Regions from separate parts of the Priestia sp. YIM B13551 genome, predicted to be linked through region 2. Evidence: riboswitches for the same ligand, from Rfam matches in the RefSeq annotation. Region 2 holds a riboswitch; the other holds the start of a gene.
What was found. A riboswitch is a leader RNA that binds a small molecule or an ion and turns the genes downstream of it on or off. The one in region 2 is predicted to bind glycine.
Positions count from the first base shown of each region.

Region 1 (12,207 bases), on a different contig from region 2:
TTTATTTTTTCAACATGGAAATAGGCAATGCCTCTTCGTTTTGCGGTGAGCCAAGCCTAAATCCCCACGCAAAAACTCCGTTCATATAATCAATTTTAAAATATGAACCCGGATCTCCTTGAATTTCATATACTTCCCCTGCTTTAAACGTTTCGGGATCCAATAAATACGACCTAGCCATTGTTACCTTTCTTTCTAATACTGCATACTCATTGACCATGCCGAGCTGTTCAGCTTTTCGTGCTTTTTCTTGAAGAGACCCAATTTCTTGTTGAAGTTCATACGTCGTCATATCGCTGTAACGTTTTTCAGACATGCTGTTTTCCCCCTTGTTTGCTTTCATTTTATTATAACAAAAGGTATAACTAAAGGGAGACTATGAAAAGGGAGTTTTGGGAATGAAAACAGTGCTAATCACGGGCGGTGCGACGGGTCTTGGAAAAGAACTCGCTAAATTTTACGCAAAAGACTACAACGTCATTCTAGCTGGACGCAATCAATATAAATTAAAAGAGGCGCAGCATGAGCTAGGAGACAACGTATATACGATGTCTGTAGATATTACAAAGTATGAAGAAGTAGGAAAATCTGTAGAAAAACTGCTGGTGCAGCATTCAGTAGATATCCTTATCAACAATGCAGGCATTGGACATTTTGGTCCTTTGACCGATTATACAAAACAAGCCATCGATGAAGTCATCGATACAAATGTAAAAGGAACTATTTTTTTAACACAAGCGCTTATGCCTCATCTCTTGACGAGACCTGAACCTAAAGTTATGAATATCATTTCAACTGCAGGACTTCGCGGGAAAGCTAATGAAAGCGTCTATGTGGCAAGTAAGTTTGGCGTAAGGGGATTTACAGAAAGTTTAAAAGTGGAATACAAAGATACCAGCCTTCATGTGATTGCAGCTTACATGGGAGGCATGAATACCCCTTTTTGGGATCACAACAACCACATTAAAGATAAAAGCCGATTGCGCTCGGCTTCAGAAATTGCTGAGATTATTTATAAACAGCAGAATGACTCAGAAGATATTTTGTTTTAAAAAAGAGTGAAACATACCTACATCAATCTAATCTAAAGATAAACAAATTGTATAAATGATCTTATAGGAATTGCTTGTGACACAGCGGTTGATTTCCGTGCAGGACTTCTCCCTTTCCGGGGACGGCAGGAGTCTTCGTCTTGCCCTCCAATCAACTGCTAGAAGCAACTAAACATATGAAGTTTACGTTTACCATCACACTGAAAAAATCCGAACGAGTTGGATTCTCCATCAAGAATCTCGATTCATCGTTCGGATTTCCCTTCAACTAACATACTTTTGTCCCGCCTTTATTCCTCTTCAATAGAATCTAGAAATGATTGAATTTGGTCAATAGAGAATCCTTTTCTATAAAGAGCCTGCTTCATTTTTTGCTGATATTCCCAGCCTTCATACTTTGAAAAACGACGATGAGCTTTCATTCCTTGGTATTGCAGAGCTTCCCATGCTTCATCGCTTTCTTTTTCTGTATTCGTGCGCTGAAATGCTTCTTGAATAATAGAAAATGAATAGCCCTTCACTGCCAATGCTTGTTCCATTTTTTGTTTCATCATTACTTGAGATAATTTTTTATATTTCCCTTTTAACTTTTCAATTAATTTCACAGCAGTTTGAATTTGCTGTTCTTCAGGGTATTCACATAAACTAAGGGTAATAATGGAATCAGAAATTCCCTTTTCTTTTAATTCTCTTTGAATCACATTTGGTCCTTTTGATGTCGTGTTCATTTGAGTTAACACGAATGCTTTTGCAAACTCTTCATCATTTAAATAACGGTGGCTGACTAATTTCTGAATAACTTGTTGAATAATAGTAGAGTTAATTTCTTTTTTCTTTAAATAATCATGTACCTCTTTTTCAGAGCGCATTCGATAAGATAAGTAAGTGATCGCTAAATTATAAGCTTTTTTCTCATCATCTGCGTACTGAATTTCCGTTAATTCAAATTCATCAAGCTCACGACCTTTTTTCAAGTCATATTTGATGAGGACATTTTCGTCAACACCAAAGCCAAACTCTTCACCTTTACCGTAATCTAAATACACATTATAACGTTCACCGCTATTCTTTTGCGTTGTGATTTTTGTGACAACAGGCATAACCTTCACCTCATATTTCTTATTAAATTGATGGCTGAAGAACCGCCAAACGTATCATACACATTTTTATTTATCTCAATAAAGGAGGAAATTCGTATGAAAATTGTTATTGCTGGAGGAACTGGATTCGTAGGTAAAGCTTTAACAAAACATTTTTTAACACAAAAACATTATGTATATATTTTAACACGCAATGCAGATAAAGCTGCAAGAGATCCGAAACTTAAATATGTAGAGTGGATGCAAGAAAACAGCCAACCTGAAGAGCATGTAGAAGGAGCAGACGTTTTTATCAATTTAGCTGGCGTTTCACTTAACAGCGGCCGCTGGACGGACGAGCGCAAAAAAGCCATTGTGGAAAGTCGCCTTTCTTCTACTCAAGAAATCCTTCGTATTATGGCTGCCTTACCCGAAAAACCGTCCCTTTATGTAAACGCAAGCGCAGTTGGTTATTACGGGACATCAACTACAGAAACGTTCACAGAAGCTTCTCCATCCATGGGCACAGATTTTTTAGCTGAAACAGTAAAAAAGTGGGAAAATGAAGCGTTAAAAGCGATGGAACTCAATATTCGTACTGTTTTAACAAGGTTCGGCGTTATATTAGGCAAAGATGGCGGGGCACTCCCTTCTACTGCCCTTCCTTATAAATTATTTGCAGGAGGAACAGTTGGTTCGGGAGAGCAGTGGATGTCTTGGGTGCATCTTCAAGACGTCGTCAAAATTATTGATTATTGTATTCATACCGAACAAATAGAAGGACCTGTTAACGTAACTGCCCCAAACCCTGTTCAAATGAAAGAGTTTGGAAAGACGATTGGCAAAGTGTTAAATCGCCCTCACTGGATGCCCGTACCTAGCTTTGGCCTTCAGCTGCTGATGGGAGAAATGAGTATGATTATTTTGAAAGGACAGCGTGTTTTACCTGAAAAATTGATTCAACAGAATTACATTTTTACATATACTGTATTAGAAGATGCATTGCGAGATTTACTCTAGTTATTTTCTGATATTTACCTAAAACAGGTGACTAAGCTGCCGATAGATAGGAGCATCCTTTATGAAAACCATTCTCTTGAAAAATGCAACGCTCTATCCTATTACGTCAAAACCTATTTATAATAGTGATGTGCTCATTCAAGATGGAAAAATTGTTTTAATTGGGCCAAACTTGCAGCCTCCTCTTCAAGTAGAAGTCATTGACTGCAAACAGCGCTACTTATTCCCTGGATTTATTGATGTTCATACACATCTAGGACTATATGATGAAGGAACCGGCTGGGCGGGAAATGATGCTAACGAAACAATCGAGCCTATGACTCCCCATATCCGAGCTTTTGACAGCGTACATCCTTTAGATCCTGGGTTTAAAGATGCCATTGAAGCGGGTATTACGTCTGTACACATTATGCCTGGAAGTGCAAATGTGATCGGAGGTACAACGTCCGTTATTAAAACAGCCGGAACAAGTATTTCTCAAATGTTGATTCAAGAGACAGCTGGACTTAAGATTGCGCTAGGAGAAAATCCAAAACGAATCCACAGCCATGGCAATAAAGAATCCATTACACGAATGGGCATTATGGGGATGCTGAGAGAAGCCTTTTATCATGCAAAAAGCAGTGACAATAAAGATGATTTGCGAATCAAACCGCTCATTCAAGCACTGAATAGAGAGATTCCCGTTCGAATTCATGCTCACCGAGCCGATGATATTCTATCAGCTCTGCGCTTAGCAGATGAATTTAATTTAGACGTTCGTATTGAACACTGTACAGAAGGTCACTTAATTGCTAAAGAGCTAAGTGGAAGAAACTTAAAAGTAAGCGTGGGACCAACTTTAACACGCCGCTCAAAGGTTGAATTGAAAAATAAAACGTGGAAAACCTATCAAGCTCTCTGCAATGAAGGAGTAGAAGTTTCCATTACAACAGACCACCCTTATACGCCCATTCAGTACTTAAATATTTGTGCATCCATTGCCGTACGTGAAGGACTCGAAGAACAAAAAGCATTAGAAGGCATCACGATTGCTGCTGCTCGAAATCTCCGTATTGATCAGCGAATCGGCAGTATCGAAGCAGGAAAAGACGCTGATTTAGTGCTATGGAGCCATCATCCCTTTCACTACTTAGCAAAGCCCCTTTTCACCATGATAGATGGTAAAATATTATTTAAAAAAAATTAACATTTTACCTATTTTCTTTTTTTATTTTTTTTAGTATGATACGTTTAGAAGCATGTGAATTTCACAAAAGCATAAACATCACACGTTGACTTTTTATGTTTGTTGACTTGTAATGGGAAGGCAAATGGTGCGCCACCAGGTAACTGGTTCTAGTGGGTTCGATTCCCACCCCGAAATTTTTTTAATTATTAAAAAATTTCGAGGGTGGGGACTTGATTGGAGTCTGTATATACCCTCGATCAGGAGGGAAAAGTTATGTTAAAAAAACGTGACCTAAATGACTGTCAATCTCTATACGAACTCATGGTACATCCTGATGTCTTCCCTTTTGTTCGTCATAAAGCCCATTCCTATGAAGAATTTTTATTTGTGACTAAACAAACGATGGAAGCAGAAGATCATGGAGAAATTATTTCTCGCACGATTTTAGACGAATGGGGTAACCCTATCGGCACCATTAATTTATTTGATGTACAGGACCAAGCTGGTTTTTTAGGCACTTGGCTTGGCAAACCGTTTCATGGAAAAGGATATAATCAAATTGCAAAAGAAGCGTTCTTTAATGAACTGTTCTTTGAGTTAAATATAGAGCGAATTTTTATGCGAATTCGCAAAATTAATATTAGGTCTATTAAGGCTGCAGAAAAACTGCCTTATGCAGTACTTGCGAATGAAACACACAAAGCTTTATACGATGAAATTAATCAACATGAAGACGTATATGATTTATACGAAATTCCAAAAGACTTGTATACATTATACTACTTGCGTCACGAGCAAGACGTTCAAGAAGATCACCAGCTTAAAGAAGCGTAAGAGTCTCTCCGTGTAACGGAGAGCTTTTTTTATGATTAAAAACGAGAAATTCTGGAAAAAATAAGTAGCATGATCGAAAAACGTTAATTGGAGGTTTTTTTATGTCTGAAAAAAAACGAAAAGAAAACGCAAAAAATACGTTAAGTAGCGCTCAAGAAATCTATTACGGCCGCGAGTTTAAAAAAGCAGACCGTGCAGGCGGCTACACGAAAAAATAAGTGAGGCAAAACATCTCTATCCAACGCTTGATCATCCCAACGTCCTTTCTGTACAGTTTGTATCGGAAGGACGTTTTTATATTATGTAAAAATAATAACACGAAGATTTCAAGCGTATGATTTACGTTTTTTAACACTCTACTATATCCACAAAGTTTACCCACAATTATGTGGATAATGTGTATAACTTTATTGAATATGCATATTAACGCTTTCATAACTTGAAATAACAGTGGGTAATTTTTATGTAAATTTTCTGAAAAAATGTGAATAGTGTGGATAAAGTTGTGAATATCCTATATAATTCAGCAGTTAACTTCTTGTTAACCTGTGGATATCTTCTTTAGCACTTTCATTTATTTTAGTACCATCAACGCTTTTGATATATTATAAGTATAATAATAAAAAGTAGGGGAAGTTCCCCTACTTTTTTATGATTGGAAACAATATATCCACACTTGTTCCTTTATCTAACTGACTAGAAAACGTCATCTGCGCGTGGTGAGCTTTAATAATCCGATAGCTGACCATCAGTCCTAACCCTGTACCTTTTTCTTTTGTACTATAAAAAGGCTCACCTATCTTCGCTAACCGTTCAGGAGGAATACCCTGTCCTTCATCAGCAAGCTGCAGCCAAAGGTGGTTTTCTTTTACTTTAATCGTAATATGAATAGCTCCTCCTTCAGGCATTGCTTCGATAGAATTTTTAATAATATTAATAAATACTTGTTTTAACTGATTTTTATCTCCATACACCTTTGGTAACTGGTCGTCTCTTTCAAATATGAAAGCTACTTCCTTTTCTACTGCTTCAGGTTCAAGAAGTGAGCACACTTCTTGAACAAGCGCTTGCATGTTCAAAGATTCAACCTTCATTACCTGTGGTTTTCCTAACATCAAAAATTCTTCTACGATTCCATTCATTCGTTCTAATTCAGTTTCCATGATATCTATATACAAAGCATCTTTAGGATGTTGTTCTTTTAATAAGTGAACAAAACCTTTTAAAGAAGTTAAAGGATTTTTGATTTCATGAGCCACTCCAGCTGCAAGTTCTCCTACCACGGCAAGCTTCTCAGAAGTTCTAAGCTTCTCTTCTGCCTTTTTACGCTCCGTAATATCTGTCGATACGCACAGCATTTGAATCACTTCCTGTTTTTCATTCATAATAGGAAGTTTTGCTGTTTCGACCCAGCGCCGGTTTCCTTTCGAATCTTTAAACTGTTCTTCTAATACCATCCCTTTTTGGGTACAGTTTGAAAACTCCCCTTTATATAAAAGATCTGATTGAAGGTTGAACTGATATTTATCAATCGATTGTCCAATTAAGTCATCAGATTTTTCACCTAAGAGCATCGCAAAAGATTCATTAACGAGAATGAATTCCCTTTTTTGATTGATAGCATAAATATAGCTTGGATTAATGTCAATAACTTGTCTTAAAAACGTTTTTTGTTCCTGCAGCTGATTTTCTTTTTGCTGTAAATTTGCTTTAGAATGGCGTATATAGCTAATCATTTCATTAAACTGTTTAGATAAAATACCGATTTCGCCCCGCTCAATTTCTCGTTCCGGAATTTTTTGATTAAAATTCCCGCGCGCTACTTGTCTCGCCAATTCATATAGTTTATGAATAGGATTCACAATTTGCCTTGCATATAACGCAGTAAAAAAAGAAAGCAGTAAAATCGTAACGCCTGAAACGATCCAAAGCGTTTTTTCAAACATTTCATAAGGCCTGTAAATTTCTTCAACGGGTAATTCAGCGACAATTCCCCAATCCAAAACAGGAATATATTCGAAAGACGCAAAGAAATACTTACCTTCGGTGTTCACAACCCGCTGATATCCTGATTTATGATTCATCGTTTTCTGAACGATTTCATTTTTCTTAGCATTTTCACCGATTCTCTGTTTCTCTGGGTGGGAAATAATTCTACCATTGCGGTCTACAATAAATGTATAGCCGTTCTCTCCTATATCAAACGTTTGAAAGATGGATTGAAAACTTTTATTTTCTTCAATTCGCAGCGCTAAATTTACAACCTTTTTTACATTTTGCTGCCCATCCAAAATAGGAATCGCCATCACCACAATGTAGTGCTTTGTATCTGCTGAAACGACATCGCTTAAATATATTTTTTTGGTTCGCAGCGCTTCTTGAAAATATTTTCTTTTACTTAAGTTCACATGTTTCATATTCTTTAAATCATTCGGGTAATAATGCTCAACATACCCTTTTACATTAAAAATGGTTCCGCTATCGATATACGGTGAAATATTAACTATTTTCTGCAATTCTTCGTCTATTTCTTGTTCATCATCCGATAAAAAAATAGGATCTTGCTGTACCTCGTCGCCCAGGCTCCAAATATCTTTAATGACGACGTTAATTTGCTCTTTCATTCTCTTGACGGTTTTATCAGTTACCTGTCGATATTGATCTTGAGAAATATTAGGCAGCATCACTCTTGAAACAATAAACATTAGCGTCAGTACGGTACAAATAAGAAGCACATTAATCGTGAAGATTTTCCAAAACGTATGAGATTTAAACCATTTCATGTTTGTTCACCTTAATCTAATGAAGTCTACCTCCATTGTACTGTAAAATGAAAACTTTTCCATATAAATGACGGAATTCCATCTTTAGACATAGAAGAAAAGCAATTTGTTCTACATTCCTATCAGAAAACTATGAGCTTTCTCACTGTGTTTTCTGTTAGAACAAATTTTTAGTTTTCTTCTATAAACTTTGCTTCCTGCATTTTATTCATGCAGTAGAAATCAATTATTTATCCTCCACTAAAAAGACCTCATCACGGAGTGATGAGGTCAGAAATTTACTATATTCTTTTATAAAAAATCATGTTTATTCCCTGCTGATTTTCTAGCCTTTAAAGTTTTATTTTCTTTTTCCTTCTAGTCCAGTAAAAAATAAATAAGAGAATAAACCAAACGGGCGTCAACAATAAGGCTGGGCGCGTCGCGTCAGAAAACAGCATAATAACAAGAATCACCGCAAACAAAGCTAGCACAACATAGTTTATAAATGGTGTTAACGGTGCTTTGAATGCTGATGCTGCATGCAGCTGCGGACGCGTCTTTTTATACCTTAGATGGCAAATAAGAATGATACTCCACACCCAAATAAAACAAATAGCGCTAATGGTCGTGACGATGCCGAAAGCTTGGTCTGGTATAAGTTTGCTTAAAAGAGCTCCCGCTGAGATGACCAGCGTAGATACAAACAATCCGTTGCTTGGTACGTGGTTTTTGTTCAGTTTTGCAAACTTAGATGGCCCTTGGTCATTTTTACTTAAATTATATAAGATACGGCTTGTTGAAAACATTCCGCTATTACAAGCAGAAGCGGCTGAAGTTAATACAACAAAATTAATAATTCCAGCAGCAAGCGGAATTCCGACTAAACTAAAGGTTTTAACAAATGGGCTTTCTGCTGCATTTAATTCCATCCACGGGTTAATAAATAAAAGGATGATAAGCGCCCCAACATAGAAAAATAAGATTCGCAGCGGAATTTTATTAATGGCCGATGGAATATTTTTTTGGGGATTTGATGTTTCTGCTGCCGATACCCCTACCAATTCAACCCCGACGTATGCGAATATAACCATTTGGAATGAAAGTAAGAAACCTGAAACCCCATTTGGAAACAGTCCTCCGTGATTCCAAATGTTTTGAACAGTAACGGATCCCGCGTCTGTTTTAAATCCCATTACCAGCAAAATAACGCCAATAATAATTAATGCAAGAATCGTAATAACCTTTATTAAAGCAAACCAAAACTCTAATTCTCCAAATAATTTTACGGTTAATAAGTTAAGACCTAATAAAATGATTACACAAATAAGTGCGGGAATCCACTGAGGAATATTGAACCAATATTTCACATATACGCCAACTGCAATCACATCAGCCATAGCTGTCATAATCCAGCAAAACCAGTAGGTCCATCCCGTTACAAATGACGCCCACGGTCCAAGATACTCTTCAGCAATATCTGTTAACGATTGATAACCTGCTTTAGACAGCAGTAGTTCTCCTAGCGCTCTCATCACAAAGAAAAGCGCAATACCAACAATTAAATAAGCAAAGATGATAGAGGGACCTGCAAGCTGTATTGCTTTACCAGAACCTAAAAACAAGCCCGTACCAATGGTTCCCCCAATCGCGATTAGCTGAACATGACGATTGGATAAATCCCTCTTTAATTCTCGTTGTTCCAACTCTAACTCCTCCTAACAATAAAACCTTTGATGCGATCGTGCGGACTACAAATAAAGTCCAATAAAAAAAAGAGATTGGATGCGCTCCAATCTCATGGTCATAAGAATAACAAATATTAAGGTACATGCTACCAATTAGTAACATGCCAAATAAATATCCGGTACTCTTCTGTCCTTTTGCCTGAGATTGTGAACCCTTCGGCGTCGCGAAACTATCGCGATCTCTCCAGAAGCTGCTCCTGCTATAGTGTGATCCATAGCAATCATAGCTTTCTACGTATTAATTTTTTCAATCAATAGAATGACTGTCGAATAGTTGTTTATTCTAATACCAGTTAGATGCTTTGTCAACAGGAAAGATTACTTTCATTTATTTACCTTCTTCGACAGAAGGTAATTGAACAGTTTCAATCGTCAACTTAGTATCCTTTTCCTCGCGCTACCTGAGTCCTTGCGGGAACCTGAACACATTAAACGGATCATACTTTTTGTTCACTCTTTCTAATCTCTCTGCGTTGTCTCCAAAATACTCACGTTCGTAGTTTCTCAGGTTGCTGATAGGAAAATTCACATAGGAACCTACCGTAATACTTTTAATATATTCAAATCGCTTGCGAAGCCAATCTCTGTTTGCTCTTGCAAATACATCTTCTGTCCAGACAGACTGAAACCCCATAATATATCTGGCGTTTCTGTAGAAAAAAGCCGTTTCTCTTTTACCAACACGGCGAATTTCTCCTCCTAGTGCATAAAAAGAAATCGCATCATACACGGAACCTTCTGCCGGACGCTGTATGAGATCTGCAAGATTTTCAAGCTCACCACGTGAATAGCTTCTATGCACAAATCTTCCCGTTGACTTAAATTTTTCAGACGGAGGATAGGTTGCTTCTATTTTTTTTACCGCTTCAAGAAAAGATAATGATTCCAGCTCTACTTGAAACCCTTCTACTTCTGCAAAAGGCTGCAAAATCTCCCGAGCTCTTTCTGGGGAGCCGTAAAAGAATCCGTTTGCAAATATGCCTAACCCTTCTCCTCCTGCATTATAAAATGCTTGCAACTAGCGTCATACGTTTGTCCAGTTTAGGCAGCCAGTTTTGCCATATATTCATCACTTGTGCCTGCTTCTCCTTTGTAGTACCTACATAAAAGAATCGAACGAGCGTCACAGAGCTGTTCGTGGGCTTTGGAAGCTGAAACGTCATGCTTACCACAACGCCAAAGTTACCGCCACCGGCACCGCGGCATGCCCAAAAAAGATCCGCGTTACACGATTTGTTTGCCTTAATGAGCCTTCCTTCATAATTGACTAATTCTAGCTCTATCAAGCTGTCGCACCCTAACCCGTAAAGTCTGCTCGAAAGTCCCCAACCTCCACCAAGTGTAAAGCCAGATACCCCAACAGTCGGACACGTTCCTCCTGGAAACACATATCCGTTCGAACCGATGAAATCATACACTTCCGTATTTTCCGCTCCTGCTTCCATCTTTAAAATGTTCCGTTTTTTATCTAATTTCAACCCATTTAATCGACTAATATCAATGACTAATACACAGTCACCCGTAGAATACCCTTCATAATGATGACCGCCAGATCGAATGCGAATATCAACACGATGCTTGCGCGCCCAGCGGATCGCATTCACAACATCCTGCTTTTTTTCACAGTATACAATCACAAGCGGAAATTTATTAACAGCACGATTCTATCCCTGACGAGCTTCCTCATAAATTGGGTCTTTTGGCGTTACCACTTCGCCCGTAAGCCCTTTTAAAAACATTGAGTCCATTTTGACCTCTGCCACCTCTGTACATACTTTTTATTAGTTTTATTACTATAGTATTATCGATGTGGTTAAAGGTTTGGGTTTTGGGATAGAATTTGCGTTTATTATTTGTATAAAACACGTCATTATAGTTTGTTTTAAAAGCATTAACCCTCTTATGTAATTTCTCTTTAGCGATGTAAAACTTTCTAAATCTAGACTTTATGGGAATTTCGATTCACTATACTAAAATATTTTTTACTCTAAAAGAACAGATGTTTAATTTTAACAATTCCCCCATTAATAAAAGTACAGCTCAAAGAAAAAAGAGCAGAATCAAATCTGCCCTTTACTCTTTTTCTATTCATTTCTTTAACGTCAAACTTACCACATTCTCCACATGTGCGGATTGTAAATGACAACACAAGAGATGTTAGCGGGTCTCTTCATAAAAGTTAACTAGTTATTTTTGATTTTATTTCAACGTAACAAAAATAAAATTTTATGTATAGGAGAATTGTATGGAAGAGAAGTATCGTTTAATGTTTGTTTTTAGGACCCGTGATATCTCTATGCTTTATTGCTTGGGTATGGATTATTTAAAAGGAGCTATATTTTGTGTAATGTTATATAGCCCAGAAGATGATATTCAATTGGATTACAACACAGGACATTATCCAAAAGAACTTATTGACTATCTGAGAGAAGAAAAACAGAAAATCGATAGTGGACTATACGATATTAAAATGTGGAGAATGGATTTGTATGGCGAGAATTTTGAAAGGTAGAAACTAAAAAGCACCTATATCCACTGTAG
Region 1 covers NZ_JBHZOX010000007.1:151,755-163,961, reverse strand. The annotation lists gene ACFX4N_RS25540 (YfhH family protein) at 2-316, opposite strand; gene ACFX4N_RS25535 (SDR family NAD(P)-dependent oxidoreductase) at 399-1,052, shown strand; gene ACFX4N_RS25530 (hypothetical protein) at 1,085-1,207, opposite strand; gene recX (recombination regulator RecX) at 1,343-2,152, opposite strand; gene ACFX4N_RS25520 (TIGR01777 family oxidoreductase) at 2,249-3,151, shown strand; gene ACFX4N_RS25515 (amidohydrolase) at 3,213-4,340, shown strand; gene ACFX4N_RS25510 (GNAT family N-acetyltransferase) at 4,596-5,156, shown strand; gene ACFX4N_RS25505 (YfhE family protein) at 5,258-5,374, shown strand; gene ACFX4N_RS25500 (PAS domain-containing sensor histidine kinase) at 5,798-7,939, opposite strand; gene ACFX4N_RS25495 (amino acid permease) at 8,272-9,624, opposite strand; glycine riboswitch at 9,784-9,864, opposite strand; partial or broken gene ACFX4N_RS25490 (FAD-binding oxidoreductase) at 10,064-11,414, opposite strand; gene ACFX4N_RS25485 (hypothetical protein) at 11,912-12,178, shown strand.
Region 1: it holds a riboswitch for glycine, as region 2 does, so the genes downstream of both, ACFX4N_RS25495 (amino acid permease) here and gcvT (glycine cleavage system aminomethyltransferase GcvT) in region 2, are expected to answer to the same signal.

Region 2 (12,207 bases):
CCGTAGAAATTTGGGTATTGGACAATAACAGCTGCCACGTCACTCCCCATCTCTTTTTCCAATGCAATCATATCTGTTACTCCGTCTGCTGCAGGGATTTCTACCACTTCAATGTATTGACCCTTCGCATACGTTTTTAACACATCTTTTGACTCAGGGTGAACAGCCGCAGAGACAAGTACTTTTTTCTTTTTTGTTTGACCCGCACTGAGCATAGCGGCTTCTGCTAAAGCAGTTCCTCCGTCATACATAGAAGAATTAGCCACGTCCATCCCCGTTAACTCACAAATCATTGTTTGAAATTCAAAGATGGCCTGAAGTTCTCCTTGAGAAATTTCTGGTTGATACGGAGTATAGGCCGTATAAAATTCCGAACGAGAAATAACATGATCAACAATAACCGGCATGTAATGATCGTAAACTCCTGCTCCTAAAAAAGAAGCATAGTCTTTTAAATGAGCATTTTTAGCAGCCATACTATTTAATTCTTTTAACAGCTGAGGCTCTGAAGCCGCTTTTTTAATATTGTATTCTCCTTGAAAACGAACGCGCTGCGGAATATCTGAAAATAAATCATCAACAGATGAAACACCAATTGCTGCTAACATTTGCTGCTGATCTTGTTCTGTCATTGGTAAATAGCGATGTAACATGTTAAATTCCTCCCCAAAGCTTACTTTGAACGTTTATAAAAAGGTGTTGAAACCACTTTTGCTTTTAAGCGTTTTTTTCGAACCTGCACTTCTACTTCCCGACCAAGCTCTGAATACTCTGCTGACAATAGCGCTAAACCGATGTTTTTCTTTAATGTCGGTGACTGTGTACCTGTTGTCACAAATCCAATTTGTTCTTCATCTGCAAATACTTCGTAACCGTGTCTTGGTATACCTTTATCAATCATTTCAATTCCTACCAGCTTGCGAGGTGCCCCGCTTTCACGCTGTTCTTTTAACACTTCTTTTCCAATAAAGCTGTCTTTGTTCGTTTTTACTGCAAATCCAATTCGAGCTTCAATGGGCGTAATATCTTTTGAAAGCTCTTGGCCATATAAAGCCAAAGTAGCTTCAAAACGAAGCGTATCGCGAGCTCCTAATCCGCAAGGCAGCACACCTTCATCACTGCCTGCTTCTAAAATAGCCGTCCACAAGTGAGAGGCGTCAGCTGAAGAACAATAAATTTCAAAGCCGTCTTCCCCGGTGTACCCAGTACGTGAAACGAGAGCTTTTACATTCGCTACTTCTACATCATCAGCAAATGTAAATGGCTTTAATAAAGATAAATTTTCGTTCGTTAACGTTTGTAAAACTTTTTCTGCTACAGGACCTTGTAAAGCTAGCTGCGCAGTTTCATCAGACTGATTAACGAGCGTTACATCTCCTTGTTTGTGAGACACCAGCCACTCATAGTCTTTTTGAATATTAGCAGCGTTTACGACTAGCAAATACTCTTGATCTGCTTTTTTATAAATCAGCAAATCATCTACCGTGCCTCCGTCTTCATAACACATAGCCGTATACTGCGCTTTTCCATCTACGAGGGTAGAAACGTCATTTGTCATCGTGTGCTGAAGAAAAGCTAAGCTATCAGCTCCTGTTACAAGAATTTCTCCCATATGAGAGACATCAAAAAGACCTGCCTTTGTACGTACAGCTTCATGCTCTTCTTTAATAGAAGAAAATTGAACGGGAAGAGCCCATCCTCCAAAATCAATTGTTTTGGCACCATATTTTTGATAGGTATCATAAAGCGGCGTTTTGTGTAATTCTGTTGTCATATTTATGTCCTCCTCTTTTTCACGTGAAACTTTTCATAACGGGGAGTTTTCAAATAGTGTGGGGATCACTACGTATCCAAACAAAAAAGGACAGAAAACCCCCTACTGTATTTAGTAGGAAGTCTCTGTCCTTTTCACCTGAAAGTTTACCTATAAACGAATAGGTTTGCCTCGTGGGTGGTCTATAAACGCATAGACACTCTCCAGAGCTGCGTCAAACAAGAGTCTTTTTGCCTGAGAGATTCACAATTTTATTGCTTGCTCCTTCGGCGCTACATTCAAGTAGTCTCTCCCCGTGTCGTCATTCGCTTCTATAAAGTTGGTAAAGTTGGGCATACTACTGAAAGATGTATCCATCTTTATTCACACAATCATTTGTAAAGTGCTAATCTATTTTCTTTTTCAAATTTTCTAAATATATTTTTATCCTACCTGATTCTTATCATTTGTTCAATAAATTTTTTTTACAAAGGAGCATTTTTATCATGAAAGTGAAATTAAACATCGATGAAACATGGGAAGCAGCCTTCTCAACTAAATTGGACCAAGACGGCCCTTGGTCTGCATGGGATTTGTATAAACTTGCCTATGAAATAGAAGACCAAACGCTTATCTCAGAATTTGAAGGACTACAAAGCCCAAAACATCTAGCCGATTTAACGCCGCTTCCTCATCAGCTCGAAGTAGCCAAACAAGTAGTTGAAACAATGAATGGGAAAGCCATTTTAGCAGATGAAGTAGGACTGGGGAAAACGATTGAAGCAGGGTTAATTTTGAAGGAATATATGATTCGCGGACTTGTTAAAAAAGTTCTCATTTTAGTTCCAGCTTCGCTTGTTTCACAGTGGGCTATGGAATTGAATCAAAAATTTTATATTCCCGCAGTCCCTCAAAGAAAATCATATGTGTGGGATCAGTGTGACATCGTTGTGTCTTCAATTGATACAGCAAAACGTTCTCCTCATCGAGAAATTGTGCTTGAACAAGACTACGACCTCATCATCATTGATGAAGCTCATAAACTTAAAAACAACAAAACAAAAAACTATGAATTTGTGCAAAGTCTAAAAAAGAAATTTTGTCTGTTGCTAACCGCAACACCGATTCAAAATCGAATTGAAGAAATTTTTAACTTAGTCTCTCTTTTAAAGCCTGGCCATCTCGGCAATAAAGACTATTTCGAAGAATTATTTTCCGCTAAAAAACGCTCTTTGCAAAACGATGAACACTTAAAAGAGCTTGTTAACAAAGTTATGATTCGAAATCGCCGCCACGATACTGGTATCGAATGGACGAAGCGAATTGTTCAAACCATTCCTGTTGAATTCTCGCCAAAAGAACGCGAGCTGTACGATGCGATTACGTCTTTTAAAGGAAACGGACTGCACCCTTCAAGCGCTTTTTCAATTTTAACCCTGCAGCGAGAGGCCTGCAGCAGCCGTGAAGCGGTGTATATGACATTAAAAAACATGCTCGAACGTCAGGAAGATCAAAACAGCGCATTAACGGAACATATGATCACTCCGTTAATGGAACTACTTCAGCAAGTGCCGCAAAATGCAAAAGCAGAAAAAGTGCTAGAGCTCGTTCAGAAAATTGATGATAAAGTCATTATTTTTACTGAGTACAGAGCAACTCAACTGTATTTACAGTGGTATTTAAAACAGCATGGAATTACCTCTGTACCTTTTAGAGGCGGATTTAAGCGAGGTAAAAAAGACTGGATGAAGCAGCTTTTTGAAAGCCACGCGCAAGTATTTATTGCCACTGAAGCAGGCGGAGAAGGAATCAACCTTCAGTTTTGTCATCATATCATTAACTATGATCTTCCGTGGAATCCAATGCGTCTAGAACAGCGAATTGGAAGGGTCCATCGTTTAGGTCAAAAACATGATGTTCACATTTACAATTTAGCCATTCAACATACGGTCGAAGAACATATTTTAAAATTGTTATACGAAAAAATAAACCTTTTTGAACGAGTTGTTGGAGAGCTAGATGATATTTTAACAAAGCTTGATTTAAAAAATATCGAAGAGCATATTCAGGATATTTTATTTCATTCGCGGAGTGAAGGAGAAATAAAAATCAAAATGGAGAACTTGACGTCTATTATTCAATACGAAGACAGCGAGGAGGATCAGCATGCAGCAAACTGATATTCATCAATTTTTAAAGCGTTATTTTCTAGCTAATAATTGTTCTATTGTCACAGAAACATCTTCTTACCTGACGGTTCAATTAACGATTGAACTCGATAAAGAATTGATGAATCGTCCATTTTATTGGCACTATATTGAAAAGACGGGAGGAGAAGCAACTCCTGCTTCGCTCACTTTCATTACAGATCCAGCATTTGAAGACGATTCCGTTCAAGGAGAACGAATTCATTTCGGTTCACCTAGGCTACACCAAATTTTCGCTTCTACTCAAAAACTAGGCGGGTTTATTCACTTGTATGAACAAGTTGCATCAGCTCAGCCAACAAATCAGCCTTTACACCCTTGGCTTGCATTAAATATTAAAGTCTCGTACAAATGCGATCGTAAAAAAGATGAGCTCTTGTCGCTTGGCATTAATTTAATCAATGGACAGATTATTGAATCATTTCATGAATTAATCATTAATCAAAATTTGTCATCTAAAATCTCAGACTATTGCTTTACTCTCTCACCTTTTATTAAACCTAAAAGTGCCATCGCACGACTCACATCATATGTGACTGACTATGTTAAAGCTCAGCCAACTGAATGGGCTGAAAAAGCGCAGGAGAGATGGTATGAAGACTTAGCGCTTCTTGATCATTTTTACGAAACAGCAGAAGAGCTGCCAGAGATATATATGACCGAAAAAACAGCGCTTCAAGAACTGTACGAGCCGACTATCTTGTTTAAGTTTATAAACGGTGGCTTATTTTACATATCGCCTGAAACGATGTCTCGTCAATTTAACAAAACACAAGCCGGTTAAAAAAAAGATGAGCATATGATATGCTCATCTTTCTTTTTTCTTTCGATACCACAGCATAAACGACAGCGGAATCATTCCAAACCATCTGTTTGCAAAAGGTGCTCGCTCTTCTTTTTTTTGAATTTTTTTCGTTTTCCTCTCTTCTTTTGGCTGATCCATATATTGTACAAATTGCTGTGTCATATATTTTACATAATCATTCGTTTTCATATAATCATCTCCTCAGCACTATTATATCCGGAGAGAAAGAGACTTAATCCGTCCACTTCACAATGTGCTGATCCTTTTTTTGAATATATGCCGTTTCCGTCAATGCTCTTCCTTGCAATGTTTGACACTTTATTTTTAGGATGATCATCTGTTCATCTTCACTTACTACTTCGTATGAAACCGTACCAGTTTCTAATACTAAAGATGCAGATGGAGATTTATTATGTTCTTTTATTTCTTTTTTTACATGTACAACCGCGTTTTCTAAAAGATGCTGCAGACGATTTTTCTGCTCTACTTCTTGATAAAATGAACTTTTCGTCACAAAATAAGTGGTTTGCTGAGCTACTAACAGAAGAAAAAGCGCACAAAATGCCAAAACAACTGGGAGAATAAATCCTTGCTCATTATGTTTCATGAGCAAGCATCAAAAACGTCGTAATGGTTTCTTCTCTAACTTTGTTAACACCGTCTGTTGAACGAATCAAAAGCCTTTCTTTTTGCTGTTCATACATAATATTCTTAATGTGCTGCAGCACAACTTCATGACCGCTTTCATCCACTCGTCTTCTTATCTTGTCTTCGTAGCGTTCATAAGTGATGATCTGATTATTTTCCATTTTCAACGTAAGCGTAGTCGCATGAATTCCCACTTCTTTTGCTTCTCGATATTCCATAGCAAGTTGATTCACAAAAATTCCCCACTCCATTTCATTCATACTAAAATCCGGATTATATGTTTGCTTAGCTAGCGGAATGATAATGGGGAAAAATGAAACAATGATCAAAAAAAGAGTAAAACTGACTAACATCTCTACAAGCGTAAAGCCTTTTTCCCTTTTCACTTCAACATCACATCACACTTCTTTTTCATTTTCTCAGCGGAATCTGTCCATTCTACACAAAGCTTTTGAGCACTTTCTCCGTTCCACTTCAGATAAAACGCAACGTTTTCTTTTACGATTTTTTCTCGCCGTTTATATCCTGCTTCATATTTATATTTCAATAGCTCTTCGTGCAAGATAGCATCAGCTTGATACGAAACATATTGCTTCTTTTCTGCTTCCTTCATCTGAACATACAAAGGAATAATTGTACCGGTTAGGAGTAAAAGCATGCTAAATGAAACAAGCATTTCTAACAAGGTGTAGCCCTGCTGACCCTTACATCTTGTCCACATAAAAACGCCCTCTGCCTATTTGAAAAGTAACTTTATATTTAAATTTTTGATTGCTGATAAAAATGGTCTTCGCTTGAGAAATATTGCCGTTTTTGTTGTATTGTATCGTGGAATTGCCGCTTCCAAACGTGATATGAATGGTGGAGTCATAAGCGCGCTTATAAAGAACGGCACGAGAATCAGAAACAATATATTCTGTTCCCTTCGGTGCGAAGTTAATTTTAATTGGAGATTCTCGGTTCATTGCTGTTTGCTGCACATAAAACGTGTCGCTTTGCAGCTGTCGCAAAAATAATGTGATTTTGTAATATTCCACAAGCGGACGAATGGCTACAATAATGGAAAACATCATCACTTGCACAATAAATAAAACCATCAGCATCTCAATGAGGGTAAATCCTTTTTGCTTAAGAAGAACCACTAGCTGTAACCTTTCCGGTACCGTCAATTTGAATGGCTTGACCATTTGGACACACGGTGCCTTCTTTTAAGTAGCCTCCTGCTTCAAGCTCTTCTAGACTTGGTTTTTCGCCATTTTCAAGTTCGTATACTTGTACCTCAGCCTCTACGGTTTTGACAAGAGCTGAGCAGCCTTTGTTGTTAATAACCGTATTATGCTTTAATACATTTGGAATCATAATGAGCAAAAGCACGGTAATAACGAGCATAACAATGAGCATTTCAATAAGGGTAAATCCTTTATCACCTTTTAGAATCATATTCTTTCACCTTTCTACAAGCTCGACATCACTTCTAACATCGGAAGCATAACGGACATATACATAAGCAGAATGACAATTCCGATGAATAAGAATGTAAGCGGCTGTACATATTTTAAAATACGAAAAATAAACTGTTCCATTCTTTCCATCATAAATAGACTGTAATCATACAGTTCTTGAGAAAGCTCACCGTTCTGCTGACCATGCACAATAACTTGAGCCAAGTCTTTTTCATAATGAGATTTACCTGAAACGATATGATCTAATCGCATTCCTGAGGAAAGTTGATCTGTAAAAGCAAAAGCTTCCACTTGAAAAAACGGATGATGCTCTTGCTTTTGAAAAAGAGCAAAGCATTCATAAATAGATAAACCACCATTTAGTAAATTGCTCATATGAACAGAAAAAAAGTACGAGTTAAATAGCCGTGTGAACGTTCGGATAACGGGAACTCTCATAAAAAGCTGCATTTGAACTACTGGAGGCAATTTTTTAATATAAATCACATAAAACAAATAAAGAATGATTGGCATACTGATGACTGCAGGTAACACAAAAGGAAAGAACGACATCGCCTGCATAAATAAGAGAATAAACGAAGACTGCTTGTTTCCAAAGGATAAGTACAGAGCTTCAAACTGTGGAAGTAAAACCGTACTTAAAACAAATAAAATGGAAAGAATAAACAGCAGTAGCAATACGGGGTATTGAACAAGCTTTTGAAATTTTTTACGATGCCTTACTTTTTCTTCAATCATTGAGCTGCTTTCTTTTAAAGCAAATTGAAGGTTTCCATGCTGTTCCGCAAAATATAAATAGCTTAAAATATCGCGGTGAAACTGAAGTTTAACAAAAGCATCGTGCAAAGATTCTCCTCGTTTTAACTGCTCAAGACATTTTTCAATATCCGTTTTTTCTTTGTTAGATACTTGAAACGTCAAAAACGAAAGAGCTTGAGAAAGAGTGTAGCCTTTTTCCAAAAGCTTAGAGACCTGCTTAAGAATTTTTGCTTGCTGAGCAAGAGACCACCTTTTTTGTCTATTTGTCTTTACCCCCATCCGTCTAGCGAATGCGGATATAAATAGCCTAGCGCGATTCCTTTTAGAATCACATCTCGGAGCGTCTTATAATCATAATCCGCATTTTCTCCTTTCACTTCTCTCATCACTGCACTAAGCTCCTTGCCATAAAGCAATTCGTATATGCTGGACTGACGATGCTTTCTCATTTTTTTACAAGCGGGGTGGCATTTTCCGGAACACAGCGGACAGCGAATTTCTACAAGGCGCTGTGCAGCTACTGCTACAAGAGTCTGTTCCATTTCTTGAAAGCTAACCCCAAATTCAAGCAGCCTGTACAAAGATCCTTTTGTATCTTTAGTATGCATCGTTGTCAAAACCAAGTGTCCGGTAAGTGCTGCTCTCACAGCAATTTTGGCAGTCTCACTATCTCTTATTTCTCCCACCATGATAATGTCTGGGTCATGGCGCAATATAGCTTTTAAACCAGTCGTGTACGTAATCCCCGCCCGTTCATTTACCTGTACTTGAAGCACGGTTTCACTCGGTTTTTCAATAGGGTCTTCTAGTGTAATAACATTTCGATTAAAAAGGTGCTTTACTTCGTGTAAAAGAGTATATAGAGTAGTGGTTTTACCTGATCCTGTAGGACCGGTAAAAATAATTAATCCATGAGAGAATTTCAAGAGAGAAATAAGCTTTTTAGTATGTTCAGGAAAAAGAGATAAATGTTTGAGAGATGTAGATTGTTGGTGAGGCAAAAGCCGAATAACAAGACTTTCATCATGAGAAGTAGGAAGGGTTGATAAACGCAAATTTACTTGATAGTGATCAATGGAAGTGGTCAATGCACCATTTTGAGGTTTTCTGCGCTCGCCAATATCCATTCCCCCTAAAAATTTAAAATGCGAAATGAGCCGTTCAGACATTTCCTTTGAAATAACCCTCTTTAAAATAAGCTCCTGGTCAATTCGCAGCTGAATCACAGCATCTTTCTTTCGGGGCACAATATGCACATCAGAACTTCGGCACTCACATGCATCTCGTATAATGTAAGTTGCAAACTGTTCAATTTCGGTCAAGCGATCATCACTCCTTTATTTGTAATAAAGATGATTAGTAAAACATCTAGAAACAGTAATTTCGACCTTTTTCGAGATTTTCCTCCTTCTTTTTTCATTTTTTATAATTTTTTCAGTATACGCTTCTTTTCTTCGCTTCAGCCCTTGTACACGATGTACAACTTCTGTACACCTCTAAACGACTACATAAAAAAAGACAACGTGATGTAAAACTCTACGCTGTCGTTTTATTCGTTATTTACTGAATTGAACTTCTTCATCATGTACGCTTACACAACTAGAGAAGCAAGACTTGTTTTTTTCTTGACTAAATTTTTAAGAGCAGATTCGTTATAGCCTACTACAAGCTTTTTGCCATCTGTTAAAATTGGTCGGCGAAGCAAACGAGGATGTTCAATTAATAGATTGACTACTTCAGATAGTGTCATGCTATCCACATCAACATTTAACTTTTTATATTCTTGACTTCTTTTAGCAAGAAGTTCATCCATCCCTTCTGTTGTCATAGAAAGAAGTTCAAGCATTTCTTTATGAGTAGGTGTTTCTCTAAATAAATGACGCTCTTTAAAATTCACATCTTCCTTCACTAGCCACTTTTTCGTTTTACGACAAGATGTACAGCTCGGGTACGTATAAAATTTAATTTCTTCCATATGAAACCCTCCCGTTTTTTAGTTATAGATTGTTTATATACATTGTACACGTTTTGTATAACTTTTGTATAGTATTTTACACATGTTTTGTATAACTTTTTTTCTTCTGTCGTATTTCAAGGAAAAGATAGCGTTTTCAGGAAAGAAAGGATGTATTATAATGGAAAAGTATCGATATAGTTTCATAAGTGCTTTCTAGTGCTTACACAGCGATGACATTCATCATGACACTAACTAAGTTTGATAAAGGAGGAAATGGACGTGGAACGAATGTACCGTGTAATGGGGTTCTGGACAGCAATTTTCACTGTAATGTTTTACCTCGGTCACATGCATAAGACTTCTTTACTCTTTTTAGCTCAAACAGGCTTTTTTGTAATTCTTAGTTATTTAAAGCTGTCTGAAAGAATGTACATTTACGTTTTCGGAGCATATTTGACCGTCTTTTTTGTGGGGTTCACGTACTGGTCAACTTTTATGATGACACCAGGACAGTAAAGAGAAAAGCGATGGGCTTCCATCGCTTTTTGTATTCTTAAAAACCATTTAGGAAAGGATTTTGATCCATTTCGTGTCCCACAGTTGTTTCAGGTCCGTGACCGCTTAGTACAAGCGTATCTTCTGGAAGGGACAGCAATTTCGATTCGATGCTTTCTAACAGCTGAGTTTGATTGCCTCCAGGTAAATCTGTGCGTCCAATGCCGCCTGCAAAAAGTGCGTCACCAGATACTACAAAGTTACCCGATTTGAAATAATATGAAACGCTGCCAGGAGAATGGCCAGGCGTTTCGTACACCTCAAATTGGAATGAGCCAATTGTTAAATTGCCTTCGACTGAAATAATATCGGTTGCATCTGGAGCCGTAATTTCTCCTAAATCAAAAAATTTCGAACCGTTTAAATCACTATTATGAAGCCATTCTTTTTCATTTTTATGTACATAAAGCGGGATAGAGTAGTGATTCATCACTTCATCTACTCCTCCAATGTGATCAAAATGAGCGTGTGTCAGCAAAATAGCCAACGGTTTATACGTTTGTTTTTCTAGAAATTCAACGAGCTGTTTTCCCTGAGCTCCCGGGTCAAAAACTAAACACTCTTTTTTTTCGTTAGCAACGACATAACAATTCGTTTGAATAGGTCCTAGCGGTATACGATGATAGTTCATAATGTATCCTCCTTGTAAAATTTATTTCCGTTATATGCATTATCATACACACATCATCTTATAAATGAAAGTAAGGACCTTTCTAAGCTAATAAGGCGAAAGAAAGATTGGTTTTCATCTCGACAAACGGTTAGAAAAGTTTTACAATTAAAGGGATAAGCTAATGATAGCGCTTTAATTTTAAGTTGCCTAAAGGAGGTTTCTTCGAGTGGGTCTTATGATTATTTTTGCACTAACAACATTGCTAGGCGTATTTGCAGCTATTTCATCTTTTAGAAATAAAAACATATTAGGCATTGGTTTTTCGGTACTAACATTCGGTGTATTTGGATGGTTTACCGTGATGACCATTATACATCACGGTTATCCGGCGGTACATCATTAAAAAAAGCCACGCAAAGCATATGCTTTGCGTGGCTTTTCAAATAGATAGATATTCCATTGCCGCAACTAAAATAGCTTTGGTCGGATTATATACGCGTGATATTTGAGATAGAGGCAGCGGATTAATTCCTTTCCCCAGTTCTAAGGTGAACCCTAGCTTTTTCTTTTCTAAGATAAACCAATCCTTAAATCCAGCGTGACTATCAATCGTTTTGACTGCTTTATAACCGCTTACCCTTTCAAAATAACTGGCTATTTCCTCCGCTTCCGTCGGCTCTTCATTCATATACCCCCAGTAAAATTCTTCTCCTTGGGTATGTAAAGCAATCACACAATCAAAATCATGACGCTCAACGAGTTTTACCATTGCCTGCGCTTCAGGTTCAGACAGAGATTCATAACCTGGAAAGTCCCGATAATGCGGAGCTTTAGGTTCTTTGCGCTTTTTTTCAATTTCCCAATAAGCCGGAAACTGATTGTTTAAGTCTACCCCTCGGATATTTGCTTTCCAGCTTTGAAAATCAGGAAAATCTCTTCCTATTTTAGAAAGAAAAGACGCATAAGGTTCACTTACAGGAGGACCTTTTAAGACCAGATCTACTCCGTCTGGATTAACAATTGGAACCGCAGAAAGCGTAATTTGATTAAAAAGAGCTCTTGCTTCCTGCCCGTTCAACGCCTGGTTGTAATGAAGAGCAGCTAAATAATCTTCAACAAACTGTAGAAGAGCATTTGTCGTAATCCATTCATTGGCATGAAAAGACGCATTAATATGAACCTTTCTTTCTCCGTTTCCAATTAAAATATGAGGAATCGGCTTTCCAAGCACGCTGCACCCTATCCATTCAAGAGAACCATAGGGGTAGTACGTCAAAAGTGTTTGGATATCTTGTATTGTTCGTGTGTAATCGTAGGGCTTTTGGATATCTACAATTTGCATAATCTTCACTCCTTTACACTATGTATATGTAAAGATTGAAAAGATGCATGATAAAAAAGCGCTTTGACTAAATGTCAAAGCGCTTTTTTATCTCAGTTAGATTCT
Region 2 covers NZ_JBHZOX010000002.1:1,423,243-1,435,449, forward strand. The annotation lists gene gcvPA (aminomethyl-transferring glycine dehydrogenase subunit GcvPA) at 1-653, opposite strand, end outside; gene gcvT (glycine cleavage system aminomethyltransferase GcvT) at 674-1,774, opposite strand; glycine riboswitch at 1,987-2,079, opposite strand; gene ACFX4N_RS16925 (DEAD/DEAH box helicase) at 2,260-3,933, shown strand; gene ACFX4N_RS16930 (YqhG family protein) at 3,920-4,744, shown strand; gene ACFX4N_RS16935 (YqzE family protein) at 4,769-4,954, opposite strand; gene comGG (competence type IV pilus minor pilin ComGG) at 4,998-5,372, opposite strand; gene comGF (competence type IV pilus minor pilin ComGF) at 5,362-5,799, opposite strand; gene ACFX4N_RS16950 (type II secretion system protein) at 5,796-6,134, opposite strand; gene comGD (competence type IV pilus minor pilin ComGD) at 6,118-6,555, opposite strand; gene comGC (competence type IV pilus major pilin ComGC) at 6,542-6,853, opposite strand; gene comGB (competence type IV pilus assembly protein ComGB) at 6,868-7,914, opposite strand; gene comGA (competence type IV pilus ATPase ComGA) at 7,905-8,957, opposite strand; gene ACFX4N_RS16975 (Spx/MgsR family RNA polymerase-binding regulatory protein) at 9,227-9,610, opposite strand; gene ACFX4N_RS16980 (DUF2626 domain-containing protein) at 9,872-10,108, shown strand; gene ACFX4N_RS16985 (MBL fold metallo-hydrolase) at 10,146-10,778, opposite strand; gene ACFX4N_RS16990 (DUF2759 domain-containing protein) at 10,987-11,163, shown strand; gene ACFX4N_RS16995 (M14 family metallopeptidase) at 11,200-12,102, opposite strand.